Linked DNA regions of Roseivirga sp. BDSF3-8. The protein of the gene in region 1 binds, or shares a complex with, the protein of each later gene. Links are inferred from orthologs where the notes say so. Each region holds a gene or a part of one and is shown in the gene's direction. Other genes may lie near its edges.

The links.
Region 2: the proteins of smc (region 1) and AB9P05_RS10200 are in contact, whole or in part, in a crystal structure (PDB 3ZGX), measured with the Bacillus subtilis proteins. The link is inferred for Roseivirga sp. BDSF3-8 from one-to-one orthologs.

What each region holds. Positions count from the first base shown.
Region 1 is NZ_JBGNFV010000001.1:4,103,527-4,116,409, reverse strand. Bases 3,180-7,314 are described here. They hold smc (chromosome segregation protein SMC), read left to right. Parts: upstream 3,180-3,562; coding sequence 3,563-7,114; downstream 7,115-7,314. Other genes in these bases: AB9P05_RS17025 (hypothetical protein), read right to left, coding at 7,125-7,314; AB9P05_RS17035 (hypothetical protein), read right to left, coding at 3,180-3,386. In the rest of the region: AB9P05_RS17050 (acyl-CoA desaturase), read left to right, coding at 1-126; AB9P05_RS17045 (hypothetical protein), read left to right, coding at 268-588; AB9P05_RS17040 (M48 family metallopeptidase), read right to left, coding at 663-2,744; more of AB9P05_RS17035, read right to left, coding at 2,850-3,179; more of AB9P05_RS17025, read right to left, coding at 7,315-7,631; AB9P05_RS17020 (M48 family metalloprotease), read left to right, coding at 7,886-8,698; gliding motility protein GldC, read left to right, coding at 8,848-9,192; AB9P05_RS17010 (TonB-dependent receptor), read left to right, coding at 9,421-12,339; AB9P05_RS17005 (hypothetical protein), read left to right, coding at 12,348-12,883. UniProt on the Bacillus subtilis protein: Required for chromosome condensation and partitioning.
Region 2 is NZ_JBGNFV010000001.1:2,453,787-2,465,412, forward strand. The notes cover bases 1-2,878. They hold AB9P05_RS10200 (ScpA family protein), read left to right. Parts: upstream 1-1,003; coding sequence 1,004-1,753; downstream 1,754-2,878. Other genes in these bases: dxs (1-deoxy-D-xylulose-5-phosphate synthase), read right to left, coding at 1-799; AB9P05_RS10205 (lysylphosphatidylglycerol synthase transmembrane domain-containing protein), read left to right, coding at 1,754-2,878. In the rest of the region: more of AB9P05_RS10205, read left to right, coding at 2,879-2,893; AB9P05_RS10210 (nucleoside-diphosphate kinase), read right to left, coding at 2,916-3,335; AB9P05_RS10215 (bifunctional oligoribonuclease/PAP phosphatase NrnA), read left to right, coding at 3,527-4,564; AB9P05_RS10220 (FKBP-type peptidyl-prolyl cis-trans isomerase), read left to right, coding at 4,557-5,483; AB9P05_RS10225 (FKBP-type peptidyl-prolyl cis-trans isomerase), read left to right, coding at 5,582-6,064; AB9P05_RS10230 (non-canonical purine NTP diphosphatase), read left to right, coding at 6,073-6,651; AB9P05_RS10235 (uridine kinase), read left to right, coding at 6,659-7,288; AB9P05_RS10240 (TrkA family potassium uptake protein), read left to right, coding at 7,285-7,977; AB9P05_RS10245 (hypothetical protein), read left to right, coding at 8,024-8,410; protein translocase subunit SecDF, read left to right, coding at 8,521-11,607. UniProt on the Bacillus subtilis protein: Participates in chromosomal partition during cell division. May act via the formation of a condensin-like complex containing Smc and ScpB that pull DNA away from mid-cell into both cell halves.

The sequences.
Region 1 (12,883 bases):
CAGAACAACCACCATAAGCTTCCCAGTCGTCCTAATTTTGCTGTGAAATGGTTCGAATTTGACCCTACTTATCCTGTCGTTCGTATTCTTCACGTATTCCGGATAATACGGCTTCAGAAGGCATAAAGGAGCTATTAAGCTCTTAATCAGGGCCTTGCCCTACGGACTAACCCCGGGCTTCTCAAAACAATTTTGGGAGGTCCGGGGTTATTTGTTTGTAATAGGAGCCTAATTAACGATTTGATAATCAATCATTTAATGAGCGCAATGAGACTTATATATTCATATAAAAAGAAATTTTTGATGATGCTGCCTGCCATGGTATTTGCCTTTTGGGCAGTAGCCTGCAATGATGTGGAGGATAAAGCTGTGTATGAGCAGGACGGAGACTTGCACACTGAATATGAGACGATGAACGAGGAGCCGCACTATCAGAAAACGGAGTCAGAATATACTCCCTTTGATGATAGTAATACGGCAAAGGGTGGTGAGTCGGTCAACGAGGAACTGGTGGATGAAGACGGCAGTGAAATGGAGAGTTCTACAGGAACGGAGCCAACTGCTACGAGTGAAGAAGATGATAATTAAGAATAAACGCTCGAACTCTTTAAATTATTTAAAGTAAATGAGCCACAAGAGGCTGTCCTAAACACGGGGCAGCCTCAAGTTTTTTGAGGGGGTACTTTATTCATTAATTCTATCTGATAGTCGATTATGGCTCTCCTGGTTATGGTGAAGGCTTTGACATATGTATTTTTAAGCAATACTATCACGGAGACAAATATTTCTAAATTTTCGTTATAGATGATGCCATTTCCATAATACCTCATGGGCTTTTCCAGGTAATAATTTATAGCCTCTTTTTCAGCTTGTGACAGGAAACTGGTAAATGTTTCTTCCATAGAGAGGCTGGTGAGATGCTCTTTTAACCTGGGTTGAAGTTTTTCTACTTCGATAAATGCATTTTGCAGTTCCTTTTCGGTTTTAGCTTCCTGCACCATATCAACTGTTCTATCTAATCTCTCTTCAAGTTCTTTTTGATCGTGGTAATACTCCTTAAGCCTGAACAGTTTGTCATATATGATCGTGAGGTTTTCTTCCTGGTTATATTCTTTTTCTAAATGTAGAAATGCCCGGTAAACCTGCTGATCATTACTAGTGATCTCTGTTTCCAGATGCTTTGCCTTTTCACCTATAGCAGCGGCAAGCTTACCCGCATTTTTGTGGTGGTACTGCTCCCCATCATAAAAGAAGTATTTTACAGGGATGTCTCTTTTACTAATGTGGGTAAGGGTGTTTATATCCTCTGTCAGAGCAGTATATTTCATCCTTTTCTCCACCTTGTCCTTTGCAAATAATTGCTCAAAATCAGGATATAACTGTGTTGCAGGGGGGATATTAAGGTCAAACCTATGTGGCACATATCCGTCATAGTAGTAATTATACCGTTCATCGTAGTATCCACTATCAGAAATCAATTTTGCCAGTTCATCAGCAAACTCATGCTCCTCCCATATTACCTGTTCCGGAGTATCTGGTTCTATGCCTACTCCATACCGGTAGGTAAACATTTCCTCATAGTGCTCCAGGTTACGAAAGAGGGAGGGGGCTGTTTCTTCTATATTTATTTCGCTTACTATGTTGAGTTTCTCAGCCTGACTGATCCGCTTAAGGTCATCCGGGTGACTATCCCATGGATTCAAAATCACAAGGCTTTGGTGGCTTATACGCCTGATTTCATCCGGGTCTGGCTGGGGTAGTCCATTTACCAGGGGGTAACCGTTGAAGCGTGATAATACTTTTAATCCTATCTTTAAGTCTGTATAGATATTGCTCGATGCTACTTTTTCTCCAGCTTTTACGCTGTAAAGCTCAATGATCTTTTGGAGGGTATATTCAGCTAAACGGGACCTTAAATTTAAATTGATAAAAGGCCGGGAACCAGCAATATGAATACTTATTTCATCTGCCCTCAGCTCATTTTCCCTGGAAAGTGCGAGACAACTTTCAGCCATATACCCGTGAAGCTTTTTGAGCACCCACTCTATGCCTCTTGCCAGAAACCCGGTAGCCTGACTAAGCAAATTATTTACCCTGTCATCTTCACCGAGCTCTTCCAATCCCATATAGTAATCGGCGTTATCATAAAGTAACTTGTATGCCCCCTGTTCTATCAAATGTGTATATATCCCAATTTTGAGGTTAGCCTGTGAAAAATGACCAAATTCATGAGCCAATAAGGATTTAAGCTCCTGAACTGTACATGTATTTATTAATCCGACTCCTACAACAAGGCTTTTTTTTACAGGCAAAAACAAGTGCCAGAAGGATACAGGAAAGACTATAGCGGCATAGATATCAGGAGAGAGAAATACTTTATGTGGCATGGTGGTTTTAGCCTCATCAGATACTTCTCTTAATAAAGCAAATAGCTCAGGTTCATCACTTTCAGTAACCTCCGGCAGGTGACCTGTTTGCGGATAATGTTTTGCGAATACGAACCTGAGTGTAAATACAAGCACTGCGATACTGAATATGACTAATAGAATGGCCCCACAGATGGTGAATGCAGAGGGGTATGTGCTTACAGCCCAGATAGAAATTGCCACACAACCTGCTACAAGTGTAAATGCTGCTAATGAAAGGAGTACATACGCAATGAGAAAGAGACCTATGGACCACCGGGCTTTTGTGGTTAGTTTTTTGATATTGGCGGACCGGACAGCAGTGGTGTTTAAACTCATGTTTTTTTCTTTAAAGGCAGGCAGGCTTTTATTGCTCAAAAGATATAAAAAAATCCCTGCCGCTATATGCACCAGGGACTTATGTATATCAAAACAAGAAGGGGGTTAGTACTTTTTCCGGATGATTTCCCCCATGATGAAGGCTTTCCTGAACTCATGCTGGTCGTGCAGGGCATGCAGGATGTCTGCATGGCTGCCTACTTCATCATCATCATCATCCAGGTGGACTACCTCAAGGGAAGAGCGTGTGCGGTCGTCCAGTGACACCAGTTCATCAAGCTTTTGGGCCTTCTGATTACCCATCTCGTTGAGTGACGTATACCGGCTGCTTTTATTGGCTGGCTTTACGTGCTTGTCCTCTTCCGGTTTGCGGTGGTCAGGGTCTACATCAAACAGTTTACGCCTTTTTTGCCTATTCTGAGAGGTGTTCATGTGGTCTCTGTCATCCACTTCCTCTTCAACAGGGCGCTGCTGCCGCGGCTGTTCTTTCTTCTTCTCACCAAGTACCTCCCCTAGTATTTCTTCCAGATCAAAGCCTTTGGATCCTGTGTCGGTATCTTTCCGGGCTCCTTTGCCTACGACGGGCGGCTGTTTGGCTTCTTTTTTCTTCTTTATGGCCTTCATGATCCCGTAAATGATCATAAAGGCTATGTATATAAATATGCCGAAATTATCCATCGCCTCTAAATTAACATAATTTTTTTCCGGTTGGGTGGTAAGCTTGATTTTTCGGCGCTTGGGGCTCTGCAGAAGTCGGGTAAAATTGCTGAGATTTTATATTTTTGTAGATTGCTTAATTACCTAAATCCTGTGGCGGTATGGAGTTGACACGACTGGAGATCAAAGGCTTCAAAAGTTTCGGTGACCGCGTTGTCATTAATTTTGATCGCGGTATTACGGGTATAGTGGGCCCTAATGGCTGTGGCAAGTCCAATGTGGTGGATGCCATACGGTGGGTGCTGGGTGAGCAAAAGACGAGAATGCTGCGCTCGGATAAGATGGAGAATGTGATCTTTAACGGTACACGGAACCGTAAGGCGCAGCAGTTGGCAGAGGTGTCTCTAACATTTAATAATACGAAGAACATACTGCCTACGGAGTACACGACGGTAACCATTACGCGCCGCTATTACCGCACTGGTGAGAGCGAATACCTGCTCAATGGGGTGGTGTGCCGCCTGAAGGACATCACGAACCTTTTCATGGACACGGGTATTGCGACTAACAGCTACGCCATCATCGAGCTGAAAATGGTGGATGATATCCTGAATGATAAGGACAACAGCCGCCGGCAGCTATTTGAAGAAGCGGCAGGCATCAGCAAATTTAAGACGCGCAAAAAGGAAACGCTGAAAAAGCTGGCCGATACGGATGCTGACCTGGACCGGGTGGAGGATCTGCTGTATGAGATAGAAAAAAATATGCGGAGCCTGGAGCGACAGGCAAGACAGGCGAAGCGGTATTTTAAACTGAAGGAGGAGTATAAATCCTTTAGTGTAAGTCTGGCGCTGAAGAATATTGAACGCACCCGGGAAAAAACCCGGGATATTCAAAAAAAGCTGGAAGGGGAAAGTGACTTGAAGGTGAGCCTGAGACGCCAGGTGAGCGAAAAGGAGGCTGAAATAGAAAAGGTAAAGGCCAGCCTGCTGCAAAAGGAGAAGCTGCTAAGCGGCCGGCAGCGTACGCTGAATGACCATGTGGCGAAGATACGCCAGATGGAGAGTGATAAGAAGATCAAAAATGAGCGGCTGAGGTTTCTTTCGGATAAGGCGGACAACCTGCGTGACCAGATAGAGCAGGATAAGAAAAGTAATGAACGGGCTCACTTCAGTATACAATCTCTGAGCCAGGAGAAAGAGGTGGCTGAGAAGCAACTACGTGAGACGGAAAACCTGCTGGAGGAGTATACTGAGGCTTATGAGGATCAAAAAAGTGTAACGAGCCAACTACAGGAGGAACTTAATGACCTGGCCCAACGCCAGCGCAGCCGCCAGGACCAGGTGTATCAGCTAAAGAAGAGCCTGGAAATAAAGCAGATGCAGCTAAGCTCGCTAAAGCAGGAACTGGAGCGTACGGCCTCTGACACGAGTGAGCAGCGGGCGAGCCTTGATGACTTTGAGGACAAGGAACAGGAGCTGCGTGAGCAACTGGATCAGCGAAATAGTGTGATCGAGAAGCTAAAGGCGCAGGAGGAACACTTGCAGGAGCGCCTGGAAAGCACGGAAAAAACGCTGGAAATGATCCGTGAAGAGCGGACGCAGCTAAACCGTAAGCTTGATGCGCGGCAGAATGAATATAGCCTTACGAAATCGCTGGTAGAAAATCTGGAGGGTTTTCCGGAGGCTATCAAGTTTCTTAAAAAGAGCAGCAAATGGGCGAAGGATGCCCCTCTCCTATCGGACATCATCACGTGTGAGGATAAGTACCGGGTAACAATAGAAAACTACCTGGAGCCTTACATGAACTACTTTGTGGTGGAAACGGAGGCGCAGGCTTACCAGGCGGTAAACCTGCTGAGCGAAGCAAGCCGCGGAAGGGCTAACTTCTTCATGCTGGATCGTTTTGACACGTTTAAGCCACACGCTCCTAAACTTTTTAATAATGCGATCCCTGCCACTGAGATCGTGGAATATGATGGTAAGTACCGTCACCTGGTATCTTATATATTGGATAAGGTGTACCTGGTGCAGGGGGATCGTGATGAGTTTCCGGATGATCCTGATTGCCTGTTTATCAGTGAAAGTGGCCGTACGATCCGCAGGCCCTTCAGTATAAGCGGTGGCTCGGTAGGCCTCTTTGAAGGAAAGCGCATAGGGCGGGCCAAGAACCTGGAGAAACTGGAGAAGGAGATCAAATCGCTGGAAAAGAAGCTGAGCGACATCCAACGGGGACAGGAGGAGAAGCAAAAAGAGCTTAATAGCCTGCGGGAAAGTACGGTAAAAACGCAGATAGACGAACTGCAAAAGGAGATCAACCGTATCAGTGAGAACTATGTCTCTATCCGTACTAAAAAGGAGCAACTGGCTGAAATGCTGACCAGTGCGGCTACGCGCCGTGAGGATATGCAGGACAAAATTGAGGTGCTAGTCGATGAGGTGGCTGAGCTGGAACCTAAGGTACGTGAGGAGCAGGAAGCGAGCACGGGGATGGATGAACGGGTGAACACGCTGAACAGTGAGCTGGTGGTACAAAATGAGCTTCTTACCCAGAACAGCAGCCGCTACAACCAGCAGAACATCCTCTTCCATCAGCAGCAGAATAAGGTGAACAGTGTAGAGCAGGAGATCAGCTTTAAGCAGGCGGCATTTGAAAGCAGCCGGGAGCGCCTTGAGAAAAACCAGGGCGAACTGAAGCGTACGGAAGAGGAGGTAAAGATACTGCTGGACCGCAATGAGGAGGGTGACGACCAACTGGTGGAAATGTACCACGAGAAGGAGAGCATAGAGGCGGGTGTAAATGAGGCGGAAAAGGACTACTATGAAAGCCGGGGGCAGATAGATAAGGTAGAAAAGGACCTGAGGGGATTACGCGACCAACTACAGAATACGGACACGCTGGTGATGGAACTGCAGCAGCAGATGAATGAGGCTAAGCTGTCACTGGCGTCGGTGAAGGAAAGGCTGAGCGTAGAGTTCGAAATAGACCTGGATAACCTGCCGGAAGAAACAGAGGAGCAGAAGGAGGCTAAGGAGGGCATGGGTGAGGCTGATCTTAAGGAAAGGGTACAGGACATCAAGCAAAAGATAGAGAAAATAGGGCCGGTGAACCCTATGGCGATGGAAGCCTATGAGGAGATCAGCGAACGGCACACCTTTATCAGCCAGCAGAAAAAAGACCTGCACCAGGCTAAGGACAGTTTGCTGCAGACGATCGATGAGATAGACACGGTGGCTAAGGAGAACTTTCTGAAGTCTTTTGAAGCGATCAAGGCTAACTTTATCAAGGTATTCCGCAGTCTGTTTACTGAAGAGGACGAGTGCGACCTGAAGCTGACGGACCCGGATAGCCCGCTGGAAAGCAGCATAGAGATCATGGCTAAGCCTAAGGGCAAACGGCCGCTAACAATTAATCAGCTCAGCGGTGGGGAAAAGACGCTAACGGCTACCTCGCTGCTTTTTGCCATTTACCTGCTTAAGCCAGCACCGTTCTGTATATTCGATGAGGTGGACGCGCCGCTTGATGATGCGAATATTGACAAGTTCAACAAGATCATCAAGAAGTTTAGCGAGCAGTCTCAGTTCATCATAGTGACGCACAACAAGCGCACGATGGCCAGTACGGATGTGATCTATGGGGTGACTATGGTGGAGAGTGTGAGCCGGGTGGTGGCGGCAGACCTTCGTGAAATGGCAGACCTGCCTGAGGAATAAACCCTGCGGACTAAAGGGAGATAGGCCTGATAGTGGAATCGGCGTGTTCTGCCCGGCGCTTGCGCGTTAGTTCGGGCACCAGGAGCACCATAGTCAGTATAAGAAATTGAATAAAGCCTCTTCTTGCACTGTGAACGGCATCGCGGTAGGCGTTCATGGCGTGATTCAGGGGAAGGTAGGTATGAGCTGTTGTCCGGAGGGATAGTATGTTGCCATGGTAATCAACTACGTCTCGTAAGCCATCTTTTTCCACAGACATATACAAAACATCCCCACTTCTTACTTCACTGGTAAAGGCGGCGGAGTCAAAATAAGTGGCCAGGCTGCTTTTAATGTAGACGGTACCATTGTGCTCCATGAGGTCCAGCACCACATCGCCGCTGGGCAGGTTTTGTACTCCGTCAAACTTAGCGCTGATCTCTGTGAGGTTATCATTGTCAGGTCTTACCCGGAACGCAAAGTTTATAAATGCCAGGATGGCAATAGTGAAGGAGAGGAAGGCAACGGCCCTTCTCAAAAAGCGCAATTTGGATAAATCCATTAAGTGGTAAGCGGATGTTATTATTTGAAGATAGGCAAATTTACTACTATTGACAATGCCGCAGAACACACATTGAACGAATATCTTACCTCTGGCCCTGTTTTTGTACATACCTGACTAATTTTACCTGGAACAGCAGGAGGGTTTTCTAACAGAACAGGCCCATTCCTTGTTGAATTTAATAAAAAAGCCTCTGGTGAAGGGGGATAGCCAGACAACCAAAGAGTATTATGAAACGACTGAAACGTTTACCGGTACTGCTAATAGCGGTTCTGATGTGCTTTTTACAGGCATGTGATAAAAATAATAACCTGAGCCTTTTCAGTGTACAAAACGATGTGGAGCTGGGTCAGCAGGTTTCACAGGAAATAGCCAATAATCCACAGGAGTTTCCTGTATTGAGCGAGTCTCAATACCCTGAGGCATATACCTACCTGGAGGGGATACTGGATGAAATTCTGGCGAGTGATGAAGTGGCTTATAAAGAAGAGTTTGCATGGGAAATTAAGATCATCCAGGATGATGATGTGCTGAATGCCTTTGCTACGCCGGGCGGATATATTTATATATATACGGGACTGATAAAATACCTGGACTCAGAAGATGACCTGGCCGGGGTATTGGGCCATGAGATTGCTCATGCGGACCTGCGCCATACGTCAAGGCAACTACAGCGCCAGTATGGTATATCTATCCTGCTGAGTGTGGCCCTGGGTCAGGACCCTGGCACATTGGAGCAGATAGCTGCTCAGATAGCTGGCGGACTGGCTGGCCTGCGGTTTAGCAGGGAGTTTGAGGAAGAGGCGGACAGCCGCTCGGTAGACTACCTTGCCGATACGGACTACGCGTGTAATTCGGCTGCTTCGTTCTTTGAAAAATTATTAGCAGAAGAGCAAAATAGTGGTACACCTGAGTTTCTGAGCACGCACCCTTCACCGGATAACCGGGTGGCGGATATTAACGCAAAAGCTGAGGACATTAACTGTGATACGACTCCGCTGAACCCTTCCAGCTACGATAATTTCAAGAATATGCTTCCCTGATTCTTAGAGGAAAGAACTTATCAAAATGGCTGTCTGTGTAATACCAGGCAGCCATTTATATTTTACCCTTGCCTGAAGAGGACAAAAGGGGGTGAATCACTAATGTAAATTTTCGTAAGTTTGCGGCACTAACGAACGAATAGCCGAATATGAAACGATCCGAAATAAAATTCGAGGTTGAACTAGACGATAAACGGGTACCTGAAAAGATATTCTGGCAGGCTTCGGAAAGCGGCATTACTGAGCTGACCGAGACCAAGTCTGTGAGCATAAGTCTGTGGGATCATGCCGCCAAGAACACGATGCGGATAGATCTTTGGGCTAAGGACATGGAGGTACGTGATATGAAGCGGTTTTATATCGACTGCCTGGGCGGCCTGGCTCAAAGCATGTTAAATGCGACAGGGGACGAGCTTATGTCGCAACAGACGAATGAGCTGGTGGAGAAACTGGCGCTGCACGTAGAAAAAGAAATAAAGGCGGGTAAGATCTGATCGCTGATCCCGGTATGATATTATAAGATCCGGCTCCGGAAAGGGGCCGGATTTTTTTATTTAATAGTATACCATCAGTTTCCATTTAGTTTCCTATTTCCCTTTTTATTCAAAAAAGAACGCCTGCAGCCGGTAAATGAGATAAAAAATGTATTTTAGATGATCAAAAATGAAGAATATTTAAAACAACCTATTATTGTCTGACAATTTTACGTAAGCCCATTAAATATGAAGAGAACTACTTACAGCCGCCTATTGGCGATATGGGCCGTTTTCATGCTCATTACCTATCAGGGATTTGGCCAGGGACAAACTATCGTTTCCGGCCAGGTTTCCGATGCTGAGACCGGCGAACCGCTTATCGGTGTGAATATTATCGTGAAAGGCAAGGTGCTGGGAACGGTGACGGATATACAAGGCAACTACCGCCTGAAAGTTAACTCTGCCCCTCCCCTAACCCTCGTTTATTCCATTGTAGGCTTCGAACCACAGGAGCTTGTGATAACTGATGCCGTTTCTGAGGGCATCAATGTGCAGATGTCCGAACAGGTATTACTGGGACAGGAGGTGGTGGTGTCTGCCTCGCGTGTGGAGGAAAACATTTTGCAGTCTCCGGTTTCCATTGAAAAAATGGACATCCTGGAAATACGCAACACCGCCTCTGACGACTACTACAAAAGTATAGGTAACCTGAAGGGTGTGGATGTTACTACGAGTAGTATCAACTTTACGATTATCAACAGCCGTGGCTTTAACGGTACGGGTAATACGCGCTTTGTGCAGTTGATCGATGGAATGGACAGCCAGGCGCCGGCGCTTAACTTTCCGGTGGGTAATCTGAACGGCCCTACGGAACTGGATGTGGAGACACTGGAATACATTCCAGGTGCCTCTTCTGCCCTGTACGGTCCTAATGCATTTAATGGTATCCTGCTGGTAAACAGTAAGAACCCTTTCCAGTACCAGGGACTGAGTGCTATGGCCAAATTTGGTTTGAATCACTTTAACGGCAACTCGCTGGAGCCGGAAAATCCGCAACCGATGTACACAGCGGCTATCCGTTATGCCAAGGCCTTTAACAATAAGTTTGCTTTTAAGGTGAACCTGAGCTATTCACAGGCAGAAGACTGGTATGGCACAGACCTTTCCGATCGCTTTCCTGAGCGCGGACCGAGTGACTTCGGAGCCGCCGTGCCTCCCGGTGGTGAGGGACTGTACGCAGACTTACCGGATAATGTACTCTCTACTTACTATCAAAATCCCGGCGCTAACCTGGTGCACGGCTATGGCGACGATGCCGCTATTGCCATGCCGCTGGTAGGCTTTAATGCTGAAGACCAACTGCGGGCAGCAGGTTATGGTCCTTATATTGACGAGGGTGACATTCCTAATGTGGTCGTGGCACGTACCCCGTACCTGGAAGAAAGTGTGGTAGACTACGGTGCAGAAAACTTTAAGGCTAATGCAGCTCTACATTATCGCTTCAGTGACAGGCTTGAAGGTATTGCCAACTGGAACTACGGTTTCGGTACCACAGTATACACTGGTGCCCAGCGTTACTCCTTGTCTAACTTTAACATATCCCAATACAAACTGGAGCTTCGCAGTGATAACTTCTTTGTAAGGGGATATACCACGCAAGAGCGCTCAGGTGATAGCTATATTGCTGACTTCCTGGCATTACAGGTGAATAATTCCTGGCAAAGTAACCCTGACTGGTTCGGAACATACCTCGGGGGCTACCTCGGATACCTGGAGCAAAGTGGCATTGCTCCGGGAACCAGTACGGCGCAGCAGCGCCAGGCTGCACACTGGGCTGCCAGGCAGATTGCGGATCAGGGAAGATTATTACCCGGCACTGCCGGATTTGAAGAAGCGGCTGACCAAATCAGGGACGAAGTAATTCCCCAGGGAGCCAAGTTTGACGATGCGACTAACCTGTGGCATGGTGAAGCACAGTATGACTTTAAGAACATTACGGATGCCCTGGAACTGCAGGTAGGTGCCAGCTACAGGCTGTATGAGCTTAACTCTAACGGTACCATCTTTGCTGACTCGGCTGGAAATGACATCACCATACAGGAATATGGCGGATATATGCAAGCCGGTAAGCGAATGTTTGATGATAAGTTCAAACTGACCGGCTCAGTGAGGTATGATAAGAATGAAAACTTCGACGGACAGGTGAACCCGCGTATTTCGGGAGTCTACACCTTAGGTGAAGGCACACATAATATTCGTGCGTCTTACCAGACCGGTTTCCGTATCCCTACCACGCAGGGTCAGCACATCAACCTGAGTACGGGTGCATTCCGCCTGATTGGAGGTCTCCCCCAGTACTACGAAGCCTATGACATATTTAATAACGCCTACACAGCGCGATCAGTAAATACATATATCGCCGCAGTAGCCGATTCCGGCACTACAGCAGCTCTTGTTGATCCTGCGAATATCGCCCTGCTCGAGAGAGCGGAATTCGACCCGGTGAAGCCGGAACAAGTACGGGCCTATGAAATCGGCTATAAGGGCCTGTTTAACAACAATCTGCTGATCGACTTTGCTTACTACTATAATCGCTACGATGACTTTATTGCACAGGTGCAGGTTCGTAAAGCTTCCGGTGATGTGGCGGTGAACGCAATAAATGCGCAGTCGCTGCTGAGTGGGTCGGATCAGAATACATTCCAGACTTATACGAATGTGGACCAGTCCATATCGGCCCAGGGCGCAGTATTTGGCCTTACATACAGTCTCATGGACGGTTATAGCTTTGACGTAAACTATAACTGGAACAGGTTGAATGACGCTGATGCGCTGGTGGAGCAGGGCTTCCTTGCTGAGTTTAATACGCCCGAGCACAAATTCAACATTGGCTTCGGAAACCGTAAGGTAACAGACCGCTTCGGCTTTAAGGTGACCTACCGCTGGCAGGAGGAGTTCCTGTACGAATCTTCATTTGCACAGGGTATTGTACCTGCTGTAGGTACTTTCGACGCACAGCTTAGCTACAAGCTACCTGACATGAAGTCTATCGTGAAGATAGGTGGCTCAAACCTCCTAAATGAGCGCTATGTACTCAACTATGGTGGCCCTAATATCGGAGCCATTTACTATGTGTCTATCACCTTTGACGAATTAATGAACTGATACCCGCCATGAATAAACTTTATCGATATAGCCGGGTGGCATTCGCATTATTGTTTGCTGCCACGGCGTGTACATATGACTTTCCTGAAACAACGGAACCGGATTCGGGTGACTTATCCCTGGAAAAATACGTGGCTGTGGGCAACAGCATTACGGCTGGATTTATGGATGCGGCATTGTATAATCGCGGACAGGAAAATTCTTATCCTAATATTCTGGCTAACCAGTTTAGGCTGGTGGGCGGAGGGGAATTTACCCAACCGGATATTATGAGTGAAAACGGTTTTGCTCCGCAACTTAGCGATCCGGCAAATGGAGTGATACTTGGCAGACTAAAACTAAATTCTGCTCAGCAACCTGAGCCTTTAGAGGGGGAATTTCCTCTGGCCGAATACAACGGTGATGTAGCCGATTTAAATAACTTCGGTGTGCCTGGCATCATTACCGGGCAGCTTTTCGATCCCAGACTAGGCGATCCGGCTTTTATAGGCACACCTCTTTTCAATCCTTACTATGCACGAATAGCTTCATCACCCGGTTCCAG
Region 2 (11,626 bases), 1.7 Mb from region 1 along the record:
TTACCAGGTGGTCTATATCATGACCGTCTATCGGGCCAAAGTAGCGCAGGTTCAGACTTTCGAAGAGGTTGCTCTGCTTCAGCAGAAAGCTCTTCATGCTGCTCTCCACCTTTGAGCCTATCTCCTGGGCACTTTTGCCAAACTTGCTCATCTTACCCAGCAGGTTCCACACCTCGTCCTTCACCTTATTATACGTGTGGCTCGTCGTGATGTCCGTCAGGTAATCCTTCAGCGCCCCTACATTAGGGTCTATCGACATGCAGTTATCGTTCAGCACGATAAGCAGGTTCGTATTGCTCACCCCCGCATGGTTCATCGCCTCAAAGGCCATACCCCCCGTCATAGCGCCGTCACCAATCACAGCAATATGCTGGCGGTCGTCTTTTTTATACTGAGAAGCTATCGCCATACCCAGGCCGGCCGATATGGACGTAGAGCTGTGCCCTACACCAAATGTATCGTACTCGCTCTCCTTTCTCTTGGGAAAGCCGCTGAGACCTTTGTATTTACGATTAGTGTGAAATTCGTTTCTTCGCCCGGTAAGGATCTTGTGGCCGTAAGCCTGGTGGCCCACATCCCATATCAGTTGGTCTACCGGAGTATTAAAGGCATAATGCAGTGCCACTGTCATTTCTACCACGCCAAGGCTGGCGCCAAAGTGGCCTCCGTATACGGAAACGGTGTCTATAATGTACTGCCTTAGTTCTTCGCAAAGCTGAACCAGTTGCGAACGGTCGAGTTTCCGGAGATCTTCCGGGGTCTCTACCTGGGCCAGCAGCTTACCGGGTTCAATAAGCATGTATACCTTTTTTGGTGCAATAATTAAACAAACCTTCGCCTAAGTGAAATGTTTGCCCTTAAAAAATACGCTGACAAGCCCTTTTCCGGATTGCCAGCATTGTCAAAATTACATAAAAAATTTCACTCGCTATGCTTCCTAAGCAATTTCATAATATCTTTGAAATTTAGAAAACGGCAATAATCGTAAAAAAGATTCCCTGAATTGAGTTTTGAGATCAAGTTACCTCTTTTCGAAGGCCCCTTCGATCTGCTCCTCTTCTTTATAGAGCGGGATGAGCTTGATATTTACGATATTCCAATCTCTAAAATCACAGATGACTTCCTTGACTACCTTCACCATCTGGAATCACTTAATATCGAGGTAGCAAGTGAATTCATCCTGGTCGCCGCATCCCTTATGCGTATTAAGGCCAAAACCCTGCTGCCAAGGCCCGTTCTCGATGAAGAAGGTAACGAAGTAGACCCCCGCGAGGAGCTCGTGCGTCACCTCCTGGAGTATAAGCAATACAAAGAGATAGTAAAGGAGCTCTCCACCATGGAAGAGAACATGCTCCATGCCGAAAAGAGGGGTAACGTCATCAAAGAGGTGCGCGCCCTCAGCGAACTTTCCAATGTTGAGGCCGAACTGCAAAACATAGACCTCTTTAAGCTGTTGAAAACATACCTTAAAGTAATGAAGCGGTATGAGGATGAGCAGAACCGGCCGGTGCACCAGGTAGTACAATACCCTTACACCATCGAAAAGCAAAAGGAGTTTATTCTGAACCAGGTGGAAGGTAATGACCCCGTTCCGTTTCAAAAGGTAATTGAAAAGATCCCCAATAAGATCGCCGTCATTTTTAACTTTTTGGCCATACTGGAGCTCGTGCAGTTAAGTCTGATCACTATTCAGCTCGGCGAGGGCTTCAATAATTTTTGGATAAAAAAGCCTGAAAAGGAACTTGCCCACTAAATGGACATCGACTCTAAGAAGATATTCAAGACATTAAACCCTAAAAATGTATGGATACCGATCGTTATCGGTGTGGGTATAGTGTTCTATCTTTTTGCCAGCGATGAATCCATCCGGGTGGAAGACCTGAGGCTCGTCCTCAATGCCAAAACCCTCCCCATCATACTGGCCTTTCTGGTGCTGTTCATGCGGGATGCAGGCTATGTCGCCAGGCTTCGCACCATTACCGGCAAAGAGCTTTCATGGGGTAGTTGCGTATTCACCATCATTATGTGGGAGTTTGCCTCCGCCGTTACCCCCTCCGTGGTAGGCGGTACCGCCGTTGCCGTCTTTATTATGAATAAGGAAGGCCTTAATCTCGGCAAGTCCCTCGCCTTCGTTATGGTCACCGCCATCTTCGATAACCTCTTCTTTGTCGTCGCTGCCCCCCTCATTCTTCTCGTTACCGGAGGCGACATATTTCCGGAAGTAGCCACCATAGCCAAGCTCGGCATTAACCTTAAGGCCGTGTTTTACGTCAGCTACAGCCTTATCGCTTTCTACACCTCCGTTATGGCCTTCGCCCTTTTTGTGAGGCCACGCGGCTTCAAGTGGCTCCTTATCCGGCTTACCAGCAACCGCCTGTTAAAAAGGTGGCGCTACAAAGCCTATGAGCACGGCAACGAAATTATCATGGCAAGCGCCCAGCTCAAAGGTAAAGGCTTTGCCTACTGGTTTAAGATCTCCCTTTTCACCATTTTTATATGGTCAGCCAGGTACATCCTTCTCAATGCGCTCATGTCCGCATTTGCCGGCATCGACCTCAATGGTCACCTCACCATTTTCGCCCGGCAGATCATTCTCTGGATAGTTATGCTCTTCTCACCTACCCCCGGTAGCAGTGGTACCGCCGAGCTTGCCTTCCCCGTGTTCTTTGAGAACTTCCTCGGCAACTATACCATCGGCACCAACATCCTCTGGAGACTATTCACCTACTACCTCTACCTCCTGCTCGGAGCCCTCGTGCTTCCCCGCTGGATACGCAGAGTCTTTTTTAAGAAAAAGGCAGAAGAAGATAAGCTCAAAGCCCGGAAGGAAGAGAAAGCAAATAACGGCGGAGGCACAAAAAAAGCCGGCACCCACGGGGATACCGGCAATTAATTAATCTTTCCGATACCGGAGATTAGAACTTCTCCGTTTCAGCAAAGAAGAAGCTACCCTCGATAGCTGCGTTCTCATCACTGTCAGATCCGTGTACCGCATTAGCCTCGATAGACTTGGCAAACAGCTTGCGGATAGTGCCATCCTCTGCTTCAGCAGGGTTAGTAGCTCCGATAAGTTTACGGAAGTCCGCCACAGCATTGTCTTTTTCAAGGATCAGCGCCACAATAGGACCGCTGGACATATAAGATACCAAATCCTGATAAAATGGACGCTCCTTATGAACTGCATAGAAGGCTCCGGCGTTATCTGCCGTAAGTCTGGTAAGCTTCATGCTAACAATACGGAAGCCTGCTTCTTCCATCATTTTGAGGATCGCGCCTGTATTGCCTGCTTCGTAAGCGTCAGGCTTGATCATAGAAAATGTCCTGTTTCCTGCCATGTTGAGTCAATTTTGGAATAAAAACCGTATTTACGGCCGCAAAAATAGCATTTATATTTAATTATTAAGAGTGAAGGCAAAAAGCGCTCAGCAGCCCCGGTCAGGCCGGCCTGCTTTTGTTTTTATCTATTTTATTATCACTTTTGCACTTCACTGAGGTCAACCCCCCTGTCAAAAAAGGGTTATTGCCAATGCAAAATTTAGCATCTTTTAAAGAGTTCTTAAGCGTACCTCAGAAAGTCGTTATCACTACCCATCACAAGCCGGATGCGGATGCGCTGGGCAGTTCGTTAGGGCTGGCTGCTTTTCTGAAGAAGAAAGGCCATTCCGTAACCGTCATTACCCCTACAGATTATCCCCGCTTTTTGCACTGGATGAAGGGAAATGATGAAGTGATCGTCTTCAACGAGGGTAACGAGCAGCAATCGGCCAGCCTTATAGAAGAGGCTACAGCCATTTTCTGCCTGGATTTTTCTAATCTCCATCGTATCAATGAGCTCGGCGAGCTCGTTCGCAATGCTTCCGCTACCAAGGTCCTTATAGACCATCATGAAGAGCCGGAAGATTTTGCTGACTTTAGCAAATGGGATAAGAAAGCCGCCGCCACCGCCGAGCTGATCTATATGCTCATCCGTGATATGGAAGAGACAGATCTCCTCGATCCGGACATAGCCGATTGCCTCTATGCAGGTATCATGACCGATACCGGGTCTTTTAAGCACCCTAATACCACCCGCAATGTGCACATCATCACTGCTGACCTTATGGAGTACGGGGCCGATGTGAGCAAAGTATCCAAACTCATTTACGATACCAATAGCCTGGACAGGGTGCGTTTTATCGGATATGCCCTTAACGAAAAGCTTACCGTCTTACCCGAATACCGTACAGCCTACTTCGCCATATCTGCCGAAGAGCTAAAGCGCTTTAATAGTAAGACCGGTGATACCGAAGGCCTTGTTAACTATGCGCTCGGTATTGAAGGAATCACCCTGGCCGCTGTTATCATCGACCGTACAGAAGCCGTTAAAATGTCCTTTAGAAGCGTGGGTGACTTTAGTGTCAATAAGTTTGCCCGGGCCCATTTTGAAGGCGGAGGACACAAAAATGCCGCCGGTGGCAAATCCGATGACAGCCTCGAAAAAACAGTAGAAAAATTCGAGAGCCTGCTGGATGACTACAAAGACCAACTATTGCAAAACGGAAAACCGATCAACGAACATGCATAAAATTTTCAGACAGGCCGCATTTGCCGTTATGGCCCTGGCCGCAGCCACATCTTGCGATACCAAAGAGTATGAAACACTCGAAAGCGGTGTACAGTACAAGTACATCGAAGAAGGTGAAGGCGCCAGCCCCTCTCATGGTAAAGTAGTGGTAATGAAGTTTGCCTATACCGCTGATGATGGAGATGAGTTCTTCAGCAGCAGCGAAATGCCTAATGGTAATACCGTAATGGTGTATGACTCTACCATGATGGGCCAGAAAGGAAGTATTGAAGAAATCATCAGTATGATGCAGGTAGGCGATAGCGTAGAGGCTAAAGTCGGTGCCGAAACCTTCTTCAAAAAGACCTTTAACATGGATCAGCTTCCTGATACCGTTAAAGCCGAAGAGAACATCACCTTTAACATTCGCCTGGTAGAAGTAGCCGACCAGCAGGAGTACGCTGAGCGCATGAGCCGCGAGCAGACCCAAAAGGACGAGACCGCCATTGAAGAATACATTGCTGAGAACAACATGGAAGGCCTGGAAAAAACCGAATCAGGACTTCGCTACGTGATCACCGAAGAAGGTGACGGCCCAGAGGTTGAGCAAGGCGACAGCGTTAAGATCAACTACACAGGTTACCTGCTTGACGGTACCGTATTTGATTCCAGCATTGAAGAGACCGCCCGCGAAGCAGGCGTTTTCATGGAAGGCAGACCTTATGAGCCCATCGGCCTGCAGTATGGCATAACCCGCTTTATCCCCGGGTGGAACGAAGGCATTGGCTACCTGAGCGAAGGCGATAAAGCCACCCTTATTATCCCTAGTGCCCTGGCTTACGGAAATCAGAGACGCAGCGCACAGATTGGTCCTAACAGCATTCTTGTATTTGAGCTGAGTGTGACCGAAGTAAAGAAAAACACCGATACAGCGAACTAAGCGTATACAAAAACGCATTAAATACCAAAGCAGGCCCTGTGCCTGCTTTTTATTTGTCGTATACTATGTAAATTTGGACGTTTGATCGTTTGTTGAATATGAAAAAATCACTGCTATATATTCTGGCTATCATGCCATTCGCCCTGTTCAGTTGTCTTAATGACGATGACCCTGAACCCTTTGTTCCCCCTACTCACGCAGAAGAGGTACAATCCATCGAGGACTTTCTGGATGCCAGAAATATTGCCTACCAGAGCGATACCAGTGGTATGCGCTACTATATCGATTCTGTAGGCACAGGACCCGCCCCCCGGGAAGGCGATACCGTAAGCGTGCGCTACACCGGCTTCTTTCCAGGTGGCAATGTCTTTGACAGTAACGAAAATGGCCTGCCACTCGAGTTCGTCATTGGCGAAGGGAGAGTAATAAGAGGGTTCGAGTACAGCGTTTTAAAACTGAACGAAGGCGGTGCAGGTACCTTCTTCCTGCCCTCTCGCCTGGCCTACGGTAGCACCGGCGGAGGTCCCATTCCTCCTTATACAATCATTGGTTTCGAAGTCCATCTAATTAGCGTCAGGTAATTCTGATTATGAAGATTTGCTTCGCTACCAATAACCAGAAAAAGCTCGACGAGATCCGTGATATTCTCGGTGATGAGTACGATATCCTGAGCCTTCAGGATATCGGCTGTCACGAGGAGCTGGCAGAGACTCAGAAGACCCTGGAAGGGAACAGTGCCCAAAAGGCAGAATACGTGCATCAAACCTATGGGGTAGACTGCTTTGCAGACGATACCGGCCTCGAGGTGTACGCACTTGATGGTGAGCCGGGCGTATATTCCGCCCGCTATGCCGGACCCGGACGTGATAATGAGGCCAACATCCGTAAGCTGCTCGAAAGGCTGGCAGATAAAAAAGACCGCCGCGCCCAGTTCCGGACCGTTATCTCCCTTATCATCGATGGGAAGCTCAGGCAGTTTGAAGGGTGCATTAAAGGGGAGATCATTGATGAAAAGAAAGGGACAGCAGGCTTTGGCTACGACCCCGTTTTTGTTCCCTCCGGAGAGTCACTGACCTTTGCCCAAATGGGTAGCAGCAAAAAAAACGATATCAGCCACAGGGCTCTCGCCGTGGCTAAACTTATCAAATTCCTTAAAAAGAAGAAATAATCCTCTGATGAAGGAAGGCCATAATCCCTACATTGTTGGCATTACAGGCGGTAGCGCCAGTGGAAAGACCCGTTTTCTCAATAGCCTGATAGGTAAGTTCACCTCTGATGAAGTCTGCCTTATCAGCCAGGACAATTACTACCGGCCACGTCATCTGCAACCTGTGGATGAGAATGGCGTCCAGAACTTTGACACCCCTCATAGCATCAATCATGAGGAATATGCTAACGATATTCGTAAGCTCAAGCAAGGTGTCATCGTAGAGCGGGAAGAATATACATTCAATAACCCTGAGGCCACCCCCTCAAAGCTTATTTTCAAGCCCGCCCCCATCATTGTGGTCGAGGGAATCTTCGTATTCTACTATCCGGAGGTATCAGAGTTACTTGACCTTAAGGTGTTTATTGATGCTCGTGACTACATAAAGCTTAAGAGAAGGATCATCCGTGACCGGGACGAAAGAGGCTATGACCTTGAGGACGTGCTCTATCGCTACGAGAAACATGTGGCGCCTACATTTGATAAATATATTAAGCCATTTAAGTACGAGGCAGATGTTATCCTGCCCAATAACCGCGACGATGCCTTCGACCGTTCGCTCGATATGCTCGTGACCTTTTTACGCTCCAGGATATGACCAATAAATTCGCAGTAATAGGATTGGGCCAGTTTGGCACCTCCATCGCCCGGACACTCGCCGGTCGGGGCGCAGAAGTCCTGGCTATCGATATCCATCTGGATAAAGTAGAAGCCATGAAGGATGATGTAGCCTATGCCGTGGCCCTGGATAGCACAGATGTTAAGGCCCTGCAGGCCCAGAATATCATGGACATGGATGCCGTGGTTGTGGCCATAGGAGAAAACTTCGAAGGCCTCTTACTTACTACAGTACGCCTCATGGAACTGGGTATTAATCGGCTCATTGCAAGGGCGGCCAATGCGCAGCAACGGATGATCCTGGAAAAGGTAGGTGTCAAGGAAATATTAAGCCCCGAGGATACGGTAGGTAAAACAGTGGCCGAGATGCTATTGCACCCAAATATGCATTCTTTTCTGCCTCTGCCTGATGATTACGAGATTGTCGAGATCAACACCCCTGGCCGTGTAGTGAACCAAACAGTAAGCGAAGTTGGTTTACGTGAAAAGTATAACCTCAACCTGATCACCATCAAGCGTATTTACGAAGAAGAAAAAGAAGGTGAGGTAGTCAAGGTAGAGCACATCATTGGTGTTCCCAAAGGAGATACCGTGCTTTATGAAACTGACATCATAATCATCCTTGGTAAAGTACAGGATGTAAACAAGTTTATAGAAGTCAATAAGTAATTAAGTGGAATATTGTTATTAATTCCCTAATTTCGCGACTTCAACTATGCGGAAACAATTTTCCATATCCATCGTCTGGCAGGTAGCCGCCCTTATGCTGGTGTTCATCACCGGTGCAGGTCCTTCCTTCACCGCCCTGCAGGGCTTCGGTGATCAGGTCGGTGTGGTATCTTCTGTCAGCACGCAGGAGGATCATTCTGCTGACGACAAACAGCCATTCTCTGAGGATAGAGAAGAGCAGGAAGTTATTTCTGCCCTGCATGCTACCCTGCCGGTAGCTCCTTTCCACATTAATGTGCTCCCCGCACTGGCTGTGGCTAACCTTCCCCGAATAGAATTTTCCATGCCGCCCCTGCCCCGTATGGTGGCACCGGCCACACAGGTCTATTTTAAAACCTTATTCAGGCGCATCATTTCCCCCAACGCGCCCTAGTAGCATCCTTTCCGTTCTCTTTTCAGATAGCGGTACCTTCTATCGTGTAGCTCACGGGCTATACATCTTACAATAACATTACTCATCTATTTATTTAAAACGTATACCCAATGCGTAATAAAGGCATAATTGTAACGCTGACCGTAATTATTACGGCCCTTTGCCTATTCTATTTGCATTTTACCTTTGTCGCCCGCTCATTTATTGACGAGGCTACAGAATATGCCACTACAGAATCAGGCAGTATTGATTATCAAAAAAGACAGGCTTACCTGGACAGCCTCCGCCGTACAGAAGTGTATAACTTCCTTGGTGCAGGCTATACCTTTGAGGATATTGAGAATAACCAGTTAAACCTGGGGCTTGACCTTAAGGGTGGTATGCACGTAACACTTGAGGTATCCCCCATAGAGATCGTGCGTGGCCTGGCCAATAACTCGCAGAATCCTGCTTTCAATGCCGCTATCGAGCGTGCCCGTGAAATGTCCCGCACCAGTGAGGAGCCATTCACCGAACTATTCTACGAAGCTTATAAGGAAGAGAAGCCCGACGGCAGACTCGCAGAAGTATTTGCCAACGCCGCCAACCGCGACCGCTTTAGCTTCCAGTCTACCGACCAGGAGATCCTTTCTGTTATTAACGAGGAGATAGAAGGGGCTATTGACCGCTCATTCCAGATCCTGCGTACACGTATTGACCGTGCCGGTACTACCCAGCCAAACATACAGCGCCTGCCTAACAGCGACCGTATCCAGGTGGAACTACCCGGTGTGGAAGATAAAGAGCGTATCCGTAAGCTCCTCCAGGGAGTGGCCAAGCTCGAATTCTTCGAGGTACAGAATATGAACGAAGTGAGTGCTGTGCTTTCTTCAATAAACCAGAAGCTGCTGCAGGAAGAGAAGCTTGCCAGAGCCACAGGTGAAACGCAAGAAACTGACGCCCCTGAAGTAAACGAAGAAGACATCCAGGAAATGCTCCAGGATCAGCCTCAGGCAGAGCTTACCGAAGCCGGCGCAGAAGAAGAAGCTCTCACGGAGGGAGATACATCTGAGCTTAGTGAGGAAGACCTAGAGTCCCAGCTTGCCCAGGCAGACAGCGTGGCTGCTGATAGTGCATTGAATCAGAATACGTCAGCCCTCTTCCGTAACCTTGTTTATTCTGATCAGATGAGCCTTTACTACGAAGTGAAGGACACCAGCAAGATCAACAGAATACTGAAAAGAGATGAAATAAAGTCTCTTATTCCCCGTAATATCAAGTTTCTCTGGGCGGTTAAGCCAATCGAGATGGGGGCTGAAGGCGACGAGGACCAAATGGAAGCCCTCCGCTTGTACGCGATCAAAACAGAGCGTGGTGGCAAAGCCCCTCTTACAGGTGATGCCGTATCAAATGCCAGCATCGACTTCAGCACAGGTAATCCGGGCATCAGCATGCGTATGAACCCTGCCGGTACTAGAGACTGGGCGCGCCTTACTGCTTCCAATATCGGCAGAGCCGTTGCTATCGTGCTTGACAACTACGTTTACTCTGCTCCTGTAGTACAGAGTGAAATCACCGGTGGCAGCAGCCAGATTACAGGTGACTTCACCATAGAAGAAGCTGAAGACCTTGCCAATGTACTGAAGGCCGGTTCACTCCCTGCTCCTACACGTATTGTAGAAGAAGCCGTCGTAGGACCTACACTCGGCAAGCAGGCTCAGGCTCAGGGCGTGATCTCTATTCTTGCCGGACTTGGTATCGTGATCCTGTTCATGATCGCCTACTATAGCAAAGGAGGTATCATTGCTAATGTGGCCCTGCTGTTCAACGTACTCTTTATACTCGGTATCCTTGCTCAGCCTTCACTCGGTACATCACTTACCCTGCCGGGTATTGCCGGTATCGTACTTACTATCGGTATGTCGATAGATGCCAACGTTCTCATTTTCGAGCGTATCCGTGAAGAACTGCGAAATGGCGTAAATAAGATGCGGGCTATCCAGCTTGGTTATGAGAAGGCATTCAGCTCTATCATAGATGCCAACGTGACTACCCTTATCATTGCCATCATCCTGTTTGTACTTGGCCAGGGACCTGTTAAAGGTTTCGCCGTTACCCTGATGATCGGTATCTTCTGTTCATTCTTCTCAGCCGTATTTATCACCCGGGTGATAGTTACATGGATGACGAAGAAAGGTGATGACAGCAAAATTTCTTTTGCCACTCCGTTCAGCAAATCACTGCTGGCAGGTCTTAATATCGAGTTCATCGGTATAAGAAAGAAGGCTTACATGTTCTCAGGTGCATTCATCCTTATTGGTATGATCGTACTGGGTGTTTTTGGTCTTAACCTCGGCGTTGACTTTACAGGAGGTCGCTCTTACGTGGTTAGCTTTACGCAGCCTGTGGTTCCTTCTGAACTGAAAGTAGACCTCACAGATGATTTTGAGAATAAGAGTGTGGAGGTGAAAACGTTCGGCAGCAGCAATGTGCTGAAAGTAACCACAAGTTACCTTATCGATGATGAGCGTGAGGAGGCAGATGGTTTGGTAGAAGACCGCCTCGTGGCCGGTATTACCGAGGCTACAGGGATGACCTTCGTTCCCAATGGAAATGCTCTTGATGATGCAGCCAATTCATTTACCATATCAAGCTCAAGCAAAGTAGGGGCTACTATCGCCTCCGATATCAAACGCAGTAGCTGGGAGTCTGGCCTGCTTGCACTGGTAGCCATCTTCTTCTACATCTACGTGAGGTTCCATAAGTGGCAGTTTGGACTGGGTGCCATCGTAGCCCTGTTCCACGATGTGCTGTTTACGCTTTCTGCTTTTGCCATAGCCGGCCTGCTGGGATTCAGCTATGAAGTAGATCAGATATTTATAGCCGCCATTCTTACCATCATCGGTTATTCCATCAACGATACCGTGGTAGTGTTTGACCGTATTCGTGAATACCTCGGCGAGCGTGTAGGCAATAACACCAAGTCTACCTTTAATATTGCCATCAACAGTACCCTCAACCGTACCGTGATCACATCAGTAACCACCCTTATTGTGGTGCTTATCCTATTGATCTTCGGTGGTGAGGTACTCAGAGGGTTCAGCTTTGCCCTGTTTGTAGGTATACTCGTAGGTACTTACTCTTCCATATTTATTGCCGCTCCTACTGTAGTGGATCTGTACGAGAGGTCTGAGGCCAGGAAAAAAGTACAGGCCTGATAGATAAGTAAGGCTATCA